Regions from separate parts of the Saccharopolyspora sp. NPDC050642 genome, predicted to be linked through region 1. Evidence: riboswitches for the same ligand, from Rfam matches in the RefSeq annotation. Region 1 holds a riboswitch; the other holds the start of a gene.
What was found. Region 1 has a riboswitch for glycine ahead of gcvH (glycine cleavage system protein GcvH). Riboswitches for the same ligand answer to the same signal wherever they lie in the genome.

Region 2: another riboswitch for glycine. It lies ahead of gcvT (glycine cleavage system aminomethyltransferase GcvT); the one in region 1 lies ahead of gcvH (glycine cleavage system protein GcvH).

What each region holds. Positions count from the first base shown of each region.
Region 1 is NZ_JBFAIN010000012.1:37,675-41,651, forward strand. It holds gene AB0H93_RS20035 (helix-turn-helix domain-containing protein) at 1-1,422, opposite strand, end outside; glycine riboswitch at 1,535-1,639, shown strand; gene gcvH (glycine cleavage system protein GcvH) at 1,790-2,161, shown strand; gene AB0H93_RS20045 (L-serine ammonia-lyase) at 2,191-3,546, shown strand; gene AB0H93_RS20050 (NAD-dependent epimerase/dehydratase family protein) at 3,870-3,977, opposite strand, start outside.
Region 2 is NZ_JBFAIN010000017.1:147,335-151,311, forward strand. It holds gene AB0H93_RS25200 (acyl-CoA dehydrogenase family protein) at 1-720, opposite strand, end outside; gene AB0H93_RS25205 (TetR/AcrR family transcriptional regulator) at 822-1,448, shown strand; glycine riboswitch at 1,525-1,624, shown strand; glycine riboswitch at 1,625-1,725, shown strand; gene gcvT (glycine cleavage system aminomethyltransferase GcvT) at 1,841-2,944, shown strand; gene glyA (serine hydroxymethyltransferase) at 2,970-3,977, shown strand, end outside.

The DNA of each region.
Region 1 (3,977 bases):
CAGCTCTCGGCTCGCCTGCCGCGGGTCGCCCGGGTGGCGCAGCCACGCGTGGAGGGTTGCCAGGTATTCGGTGCCCTGCGTTCGGTCGTGCTCGCGCAGCACCGGCAGCGGGCCCAGGGAGCCGACGCCCGCGTCGGTCGACGCACCGGCCATCCGGCTGAGCACCACCAGGTGCCAGTTGTCCTCGTACACCGCCACCCGGTCGCGCAGCTGGCCGGTGCGCAGCAGGCCGACCAGCTCCTCGGCCTGCGCGCGCGACTGGGGCAGGTCGGCGACCGCCACCGCATTGCCCACCGCGATCAGCGGGCGCGGCGAAGCGTCGTGGGACATGAGCGCTTCTCGCAGGTCCGGCCAGCCGCCCGCGCCCGCCCGGTCCGGCACCAGGGCGTAGAGCATGGTGCCGATCTCGGTGACCAGCGGGCGCCGCCCGATCCCGCGCGTGATCCACTCCCACATCGCCAGCCGGTGCCCCTCCGCGGGCCCGGCGGACGACGGCATTTCGATCGCGACGACCCGATGCGCCTCGTTGGGCACGGCGAGCTCGTTCACGGCCACCCGCCAGCCCTCGCCCCCCTCCAGCAGCAGCCGCACCTGCTCGGCGGACCGGCGGCGCTCCGCGTCCGCCACCGCCCGCCACCGCAGCAGTTGCAGCGCGACCAGCGGCGCGGTGTCGGCGAACGCGGTGGAGCGCTCCTCGGAGACCTCCCCGGGCACCACGGCCCACATCGAGCCGAGCAGCTCGCCGCCCATCCGGATCGGCACCACCAGGCGGGGCAGGGTGCCGTCCTGCTGGGCGGGCACGAAGATCGCCGAACTGCCCTTGCTGAGCTGGCGGAACGTGCCGCGGGCCCGGAACTTGGCGAGCACCTCGTCGGGCTGCTTCCGGCCCATGATCGTCGACACCCGCGCCGGGTCGGTCAGGTCCTGCCGGGCGGAGTAGGCCAGGACCTGGGAGTGCGCGTCCTCGATCGTGACCGGCGCGTCCACCACGTCGGCGACCGCGTCGGCGAGGCGGAACAGGTCGCCGACCCCGGTGCCGCGCGCGTCGGCCTCCTCGATGCCGGTCCCGGCCAGCGCCGCCCGGATCAGCCACACCAACTGCGCCCAGCCGGTACCCGGCCGGACCTCCACCAACGCCACTCCGGCTTCCTCGGCCGCCGCGGCCACCGCGTCGTCCGCCGAGATCGGCGGCTTGAGCAGCACCGCTGCCGCGCCCTGCGCGCCGCAGGCCCTCGCCAGCCGCTTCGCCTGCTCGCGATCCGCGACGGCCACGCCCAGCACGAGGTCGCCGCCCGCCGCGGTCGGCGGCTCATCGGGTTCGGCGATGACGACGTCCCCTACGCAGACCGTCGGCTCTGGGCTGACCACGGTGCGCAGCAGTGTGGGGCCGACCCGTTCGACCAGCGCCCGGATGTCCAGCATCACCGGCCTCCTGAGTGCTTCGGGCCGCCGCCGGTCAGGTGGGGGAGGGCATTGACACCAGGGCTGGCCCGTTTATCGTTGCTGAGCACATCGACAATCGCATACCGGCCGTCGACCCCGTGCGGGAGAGACCTTGAGGGCTCACGCCGAGCCGTCAGGGCGCCGAAGGAGCAAGACTCCCCACAAACTCTCAGGCACCCATGACCGTTCGGGCGAGGCAACTCTGGAAAGCGCGCGTCATCCCTGACGCTCCACCCACGGTGCAAGCCGCGAGAAACCGCGGCGAAGCTCTCAGGTTCCGAAACAGAGGGGGAGGCCCAGCCCCGCTCGGGCATCCCTGCCCCCGAAAGCCTTGGAGCCTCCCGCCATGTCCCTGCCTGCGAACCTGCGCTATACCGAAGAGCACGAGTGGATCGAGGACCGCGACGAGCTGGTCCGGATCGGCATCACCCAGCACGCCGCGGACGCGCTCGGCGACATCGTCTTCGTGCAGCTGCCCGAGGTGGGGGAGCAGATCGAGGCGGGCCAGGCCTGCGGCGAGCTGGAGTCCACGAAGTCCGTCAGCGACCTGTTCGCGCCGGTCACCGGCGAGGTCGTGGCGATCAACGAGTCCGTCGTGGACGATCCGGCGCTGGTCAACTCCGAGCCCTACGGCGAGGGCTGGCTGCTGGAGGTGCGCACCTCCGACACCGGTGCTCTGCTCACCGCCGAGCAGTACGCCGCGGTGATCGCGGAGTAGCGGGGATTAGGCGAGGGAGGAGACGGTCAATGGCGATCAGCGTCTTCGACCTGTTCTCGGTCGGTATCGGGCCGTCCAGTTCGCACACGGTCGGCCCGATGCGCGCGGCCCGGCTGTTCGTGCAGCGGTTGCACGGCGAGGGACGGTTGCCGCAGGTCAAGCGGATCAAGGCGGAACTGTTCGGGTCGCTCGGCGCGACCGGGCACGGGCATGGCAGCCCGAAGGCGGTGCTGCTCGGCCTCGAGGGGCACAGCCCGGAGACCGTCGACCCGGCGGCGGTGGAGGGCCGGGTCGCCGAGATCCGGGAGACCGGGCGGCTGCGGCTCGACGGCGTGCAGGAGATCCGGTTCACCGTGGACCGCGACCTGGTGATGCACCGGCGCAAGTCGCTGCCGCTGCACCCCAACGGGATGCGGTTCACCGCGACCGGCACCGACGGGGTCGAGCTGGAGAGCGCGGTCTACTACTCGGTCGGCGGCGGTTTCGTCGTCGACGAGGACGCCACCGGCACCGATCGGATCAAGCCCGACGCGACCGCGGTGCGGTACCCGTTCCGGACCGGCGCGGAACTGCTCGCCCGCACCGAGGAGTCCGGGCTGCCGATCAGCGGCGTCATGCTGGCCAACGAGCTGTCCTGGCGCGGCGAGGACGCCGTGCACAAGGAGCTGCTGGGCATCTGGCAGGTCATGCGCGAATGCGTGGACAACGGATGCCGGAACTCCGGTGAACTGCCCGGCGGGCTCAAGGTCCGGCGGCGGGCGGCGGAGCTGGCCGCTTCGCTGACCGAGCACGACGATGCGCTGGAGTGGGTGACGCTCTTCGCGCTCGCGGTGAACGAGGAGAACGCGGCCGGCGGGCGCGTGGTGACCGCGCCGACCAACGGCGCGGCCGGGATCGTCCCCGCGGTGCTGCACTACTACATGCGGTTCGTGCCGGGCGCCGACGACGCCGGCGTGGTGCGCTTCCTGCTCGCGGCCGGTGCGGTCGGCGTGCTGTTCAAGGAGAACGCATCGATCTCCGGTGCCGAGGTCGGCTGCCAGGGCGAGGTCGGGTCGGCGTGCTCGATGGCGGCCGCCGGGCTCGCCGAGGTGCTCGGCGGGACCCCGAGCCAGGTGGAGAACGCCGCGGAGATCGCGATGGAGCACAACCTCGGGCTCACCTGCGACCCGATCGGCGGTCTCGTGCAGATCCCGTGCATCGAGCGCAACGCGGTCGCGTCGGTGAAGGCGATCACGGCGGCGCGGATGGCGCTGCGCGGCGACGGCACCCACTTCGTCTCGCTGGACAAGGTCATCAAGACCATGCGCGAGACCGGCCGGGACATGAAGGTCAAGTACAAGGAGACGGCTCGCGGCGGCCTCGCCGTCAACGTCATCGAGTGCTGACCCGCCGCACGCCCGGTGAGTGCATGGGAACTTTCCTGTCACCACCGGGCCGTGTGGTGCGTGCATGGGAACTTTCCTGTCACCACTAGGCCGTGCGGTGCGAGCTCGGGAACTTTCCTGTCAACAGGCCGGTTCCTGCGGTGCGTGCATGGGAACTTTCCTGTCACCACCGGGCCGTGCGGTGCGTGCATGGGAACTTTCCTGTCAACAGGCCGGTTCCTGCGGTGCGTGCATGGGAACTTTCCTGTCACCGATGACCCACCGGGCGCCTTTGTGGAGCCGTTCCGGCCGTCGGCTCCGGTGCGAGGATGGGAACCTTCCTGTCACCGCTCCCCGCCGCGCACCGGCCAGATGCCGTGCACCGGGGACCAGTCGAGGAGGCGCCGCGCCGCTTCGCTGCTCACGCGGTGCGATGGTTCGGCGGCCTCGTC
Region 2 (3,977 bases), on a different contig from region 1:
CTGCATGGCGAGCTTGAAGCCGTGGCCGACCTCGCCGAGCACGTTGTGCTCCGGGACCCGCACGTTGTCGAACACCAGCGCCGCGGGCTGCCGCTCCCACGGGCCCATGATGTCGATCGGCTCGGACTTCCAGCCCGCGTCGCGGTCGGCCAGGAAGCAGGTGACGCCGCCGTTGGCGCCCTTCTCCCGGTCGGTGACGGCGAAGACCATCACGAAGTCGGCGTCGATGCCGCCGGTGATGAAGGTCTTCTCGCCGTTGATGACCCACTCGTCGCCGTCCTTGACGGCGGTGGTGCGCAGGTTCTTGGCGTCCGAGCCGGCGCCGGGCTCGGTGATCGCGAAGCACGACTTGCGGGTGCCCTCGATCGTCGGGAGCAGGTAGCGCTCCTTCTGGTCGTCGTTGGCGTAGTACAGGATGTTGTCGGCGTAGCCGCCGAAGCGGAACGGCACGAAGGTGCGGCCGAGCTCGACCTCGATGAGCGCCGTCATCACCGCCGACAGGCCCATGCCGCCGTACTCCTCGGGCGTCTGCACGCCCCAGAACCCGGCCTGCTTCGCCTTGTCCTGCAGTTCCCGCTGCTCGTCCTTGGTCAGGCCGCGTTCCCCGGCGCGCTCGCGGCGCAGCACCTCCTGTTCCAGCGGCACCAGTTCGCGCTGGACGAAGTTGCGCACCCAGTCGCGGATGTCGCGTTCTGTGTCGGACAGCGAGAAGTCGACCATCGCCGGATCCTTTCCTGCGGCCAGCTAACTAACGTCGTTAGTTTTGTGGCAGCCTAAGGCGGTCCCGGCGACCGCCGCAAGGGATCCGACGAGGAGAAGACGTGCCCAGACCGACCACCCCCCGGCTGTCGCCGGAACGCATCCGGCGGATCGGCCTGGAGATCATCGACGCCGACGGTCTCGAAGCGCTGTCCATGCGGCGGCTGGCCGAACGGCTCGGCGTCCGCGCGGCGTCGCTGTACAACCACGTGTCGACCAAGGACGAGCTGCTGCACGAGATCGCCGACGACGTGATGACCGCGGTGGACGTCTCCGGCTTCGACGCGGACTGGACGACCGGCCTCCGCACCTGGGCGCGCTCCTACCGGGCCGCCCTGATCGCCCACCCGAACCTGGTCCCGTTCCTGGCCTACGGCCCGGCCCGCCGGGAGAACGCGCTGCGCCGGGCGGACGCGGTGCACGGCGGCCTGACCAGGGCGGGCTGGCCGCAGCGCTACGCCACGATGATCGGCGCCTCGACGAAGTACCTGGTGGTGGGCTCGGCGATGGGCTCCTTCAGCGGCGGCTTCCCGGACGACGCGGCGCTCTACGGCGACCGCTTCCCGCACCTGAACAAGGCCCACCTGCTCCGCGAGCACGCGGCGGAGATCGACGCCGACAGCTTCGAGCTGGCCCTGGCCGCCCTGGTCGACGGCCTGGAGAAGCAGTACGGCGAGCTCTCCGCCTGAGATCACTCACCCGCCCGGTTGACGTGGGTCACGCCGGTTCGTAGCGTCCTGTTCGCACAACCGAATACCGCGCCCACGACGTCGTGCGGGAGAGACTCCGGCCCGTTCCGGGACCGGAGCGCCGAAGGAGCAATTCTCCCCAGCAAACTCTCAGGCACCGGCACCGCACGGCACCAGGCGAACACGGAGAAAAGCAGAAGCGCCCGCTTCTCGCCCACGGTGCAAGCCGCCCCCTCGCGGGCGGCGAAACTCTCAGGCCAATGACTCCGGGGAGACCGCCCGACCAGCGCAAGCCCGCGCAGGTCGAGGTCGAGGCATCCCCGATAAGGTTGGACTCAGTGAGCTGACCGGCCCTCGACTGCCGACCGGCGCCCACCAGGAGGAGTCTCACCATGTCGTCGCCACGACAGACGCCCTTGCACCACGTGCACGAAGCCCTCGGGGCGACGTTCACCGAATTCGCCGGCTGGCGGATGCCGCTGCGCTACTCGGGCGACACCGCCGAGCACAACGCGGTGCGCACCGGCGCCGGCCTGTTCGACCTGACCCACATGGGTGAGATCCGGATCAGCGGGCCGCAGGCCGCCGCGGCGCTGGACTACGCGCTGGTCGCCAACGCGTCCGCGATCAAGCCCGGCCGCGCCCGCTACACGATGATCTGCAACGCCGCCGGTGGCGTGCTCGACGACCTGATCGTCTACCGGCTCGGCGACGAGGAGTTCCTGGTGGTGGCCAACGCGGCGAACGCCGCCGTGGTCTCCGCCGAGCTGGCCGAGCGCATCGGCGGCTTCGACGCCGAGCACCAGGACGTCTCCGACGACTACGCGCTGATCGCGGTGCAGGGCCCGAACGCGGTCGCGATCCTCGCGCCGCTGACCGACACCGACCTCGCCGAGGTCAAGTACTACGCGGGCTACCGCAGCCGGGTCGCGGGCAAGGACGTGCTGCTGGCGCGCACCGGTTACACCGGCGAGGACGGCTTCGAGCTGTTCACCGAGCCCGGCGACGCCGAGGCGGTCTGGCAGGCGCTGACCGAGTCCGGCGCCGAGCACGGGCTGCAGCCCGCCGGGTTGTCCTGCCGCGACACGCTGCGGCTGGAGGCCGGCATGCCGCTGTACGGCAACGAGCTGTCCGCCGAGCTCACGCCCTTCCACGCCAACCTCGGCCGGGTGGTCAAGCTGGACAAGGCCGGCGACTTCGTCGGCAAGGACGCGCTGGCCGCCGCGGCCGAGAAGCCCACCGAGCGCACGCTGGTCGGCTTGAGCACCGAGCAGCGCCGGGCGCCCCGGCACGGCTACCGCGTGCTGGACGCCGACGGCGCCGAGATCGGCGTCGTGACCAGCGGCGCCCCCTCCCCGACGCTCGGCCACCCGATCGGGATGGCCTACGTGGACCGCGACCACAGCGAACCCGGCACGCAGCTGCAGGTCGACATCCGCGGCAAGGCCGTCGCGGTGCAGGTCGTCGAGCTGCCGTTCTACCGCCGCAATGCCTGAAGAGAAATACACAGGAGGCAACACCATGTCGACACCGGACCTGTTCAACGACCAGCTGGCCGCGGTGGACCCCGAGGTGGCGGCGGCGGTCGGCGCCGAACTCAACCGCCAGCAGAGCACGCTGGAGATGATCGCCTCGGAGAACTTCGCACCGCAGGCCGTCCTCGAGGCGCAGGGCTCGGTGCTGACCAACAAGTACGCCGAGGGCTACCCGGGCCGCCGCTACTACGGCGGCTGCGAGCACGTCGACGTCATCGAGCAGCTGGCCATCGACCGGGTCAAGGAGCTCTTCGGCGCGAGCTTCGCCAACGTGCAGCCGCACTCGGGCGCGCAGGCCAACGCGGCTGCGATGTTCGCGCTGCTCAAGCCGGGTGACACGATCATGGGCCTGGACCTGGCGCACGGCGGTCACCTGACCCACGGCATGCGGATCAACTTCTCCGGCAAGCTCTACAACGTGGTGCCGTACCACGTGCGCGAGGACGACCACCGCGTCGACATGGACGAGGTCGCCAAGCTGGCGCGGGAGAACAAGCCGCAGCTGATCATCGCCGGCTGGTCGGCGTACCCGCGGCAGCTGGACTTCAAGCGGTTCCGGGAGATCGCCGACGAGGTCGGCGCCTACCTGATGGTCGACATGGCGCACTTCGCCGGCCTGGTGGCCGCCGGGCTGCACCCGAGCCCGGTGCCGCACGCCCACGTCGTCACCACCACCACGCACAAGACGCTCGGCGGTCCGCGCGGTGGCGTGATCCTGTCGGCGGACACGGAGTTCGCGAAGAAGTTCAACTCGGCGGTGTTCCCGGGCCAGCAGGGCGGGCCGCTGGAGCACGTGATCGCCGGCAAGGCGGTGTCGTTCAAGGTCGCCGCGTCGCCGGAGTTCGCCGACCGGCAGCGCCGCACCGTGGAGGGCGCGCAGATCCTGGCCGAGCGGCTGCTCGCCGACGACGCCGCCAAGGCCGGGGTGCAGCTGGTCTCCGGCGGCACCGACGTGCACCTGGTGCTGGTGGACCTGCGGGACTCCGAGCTGGAC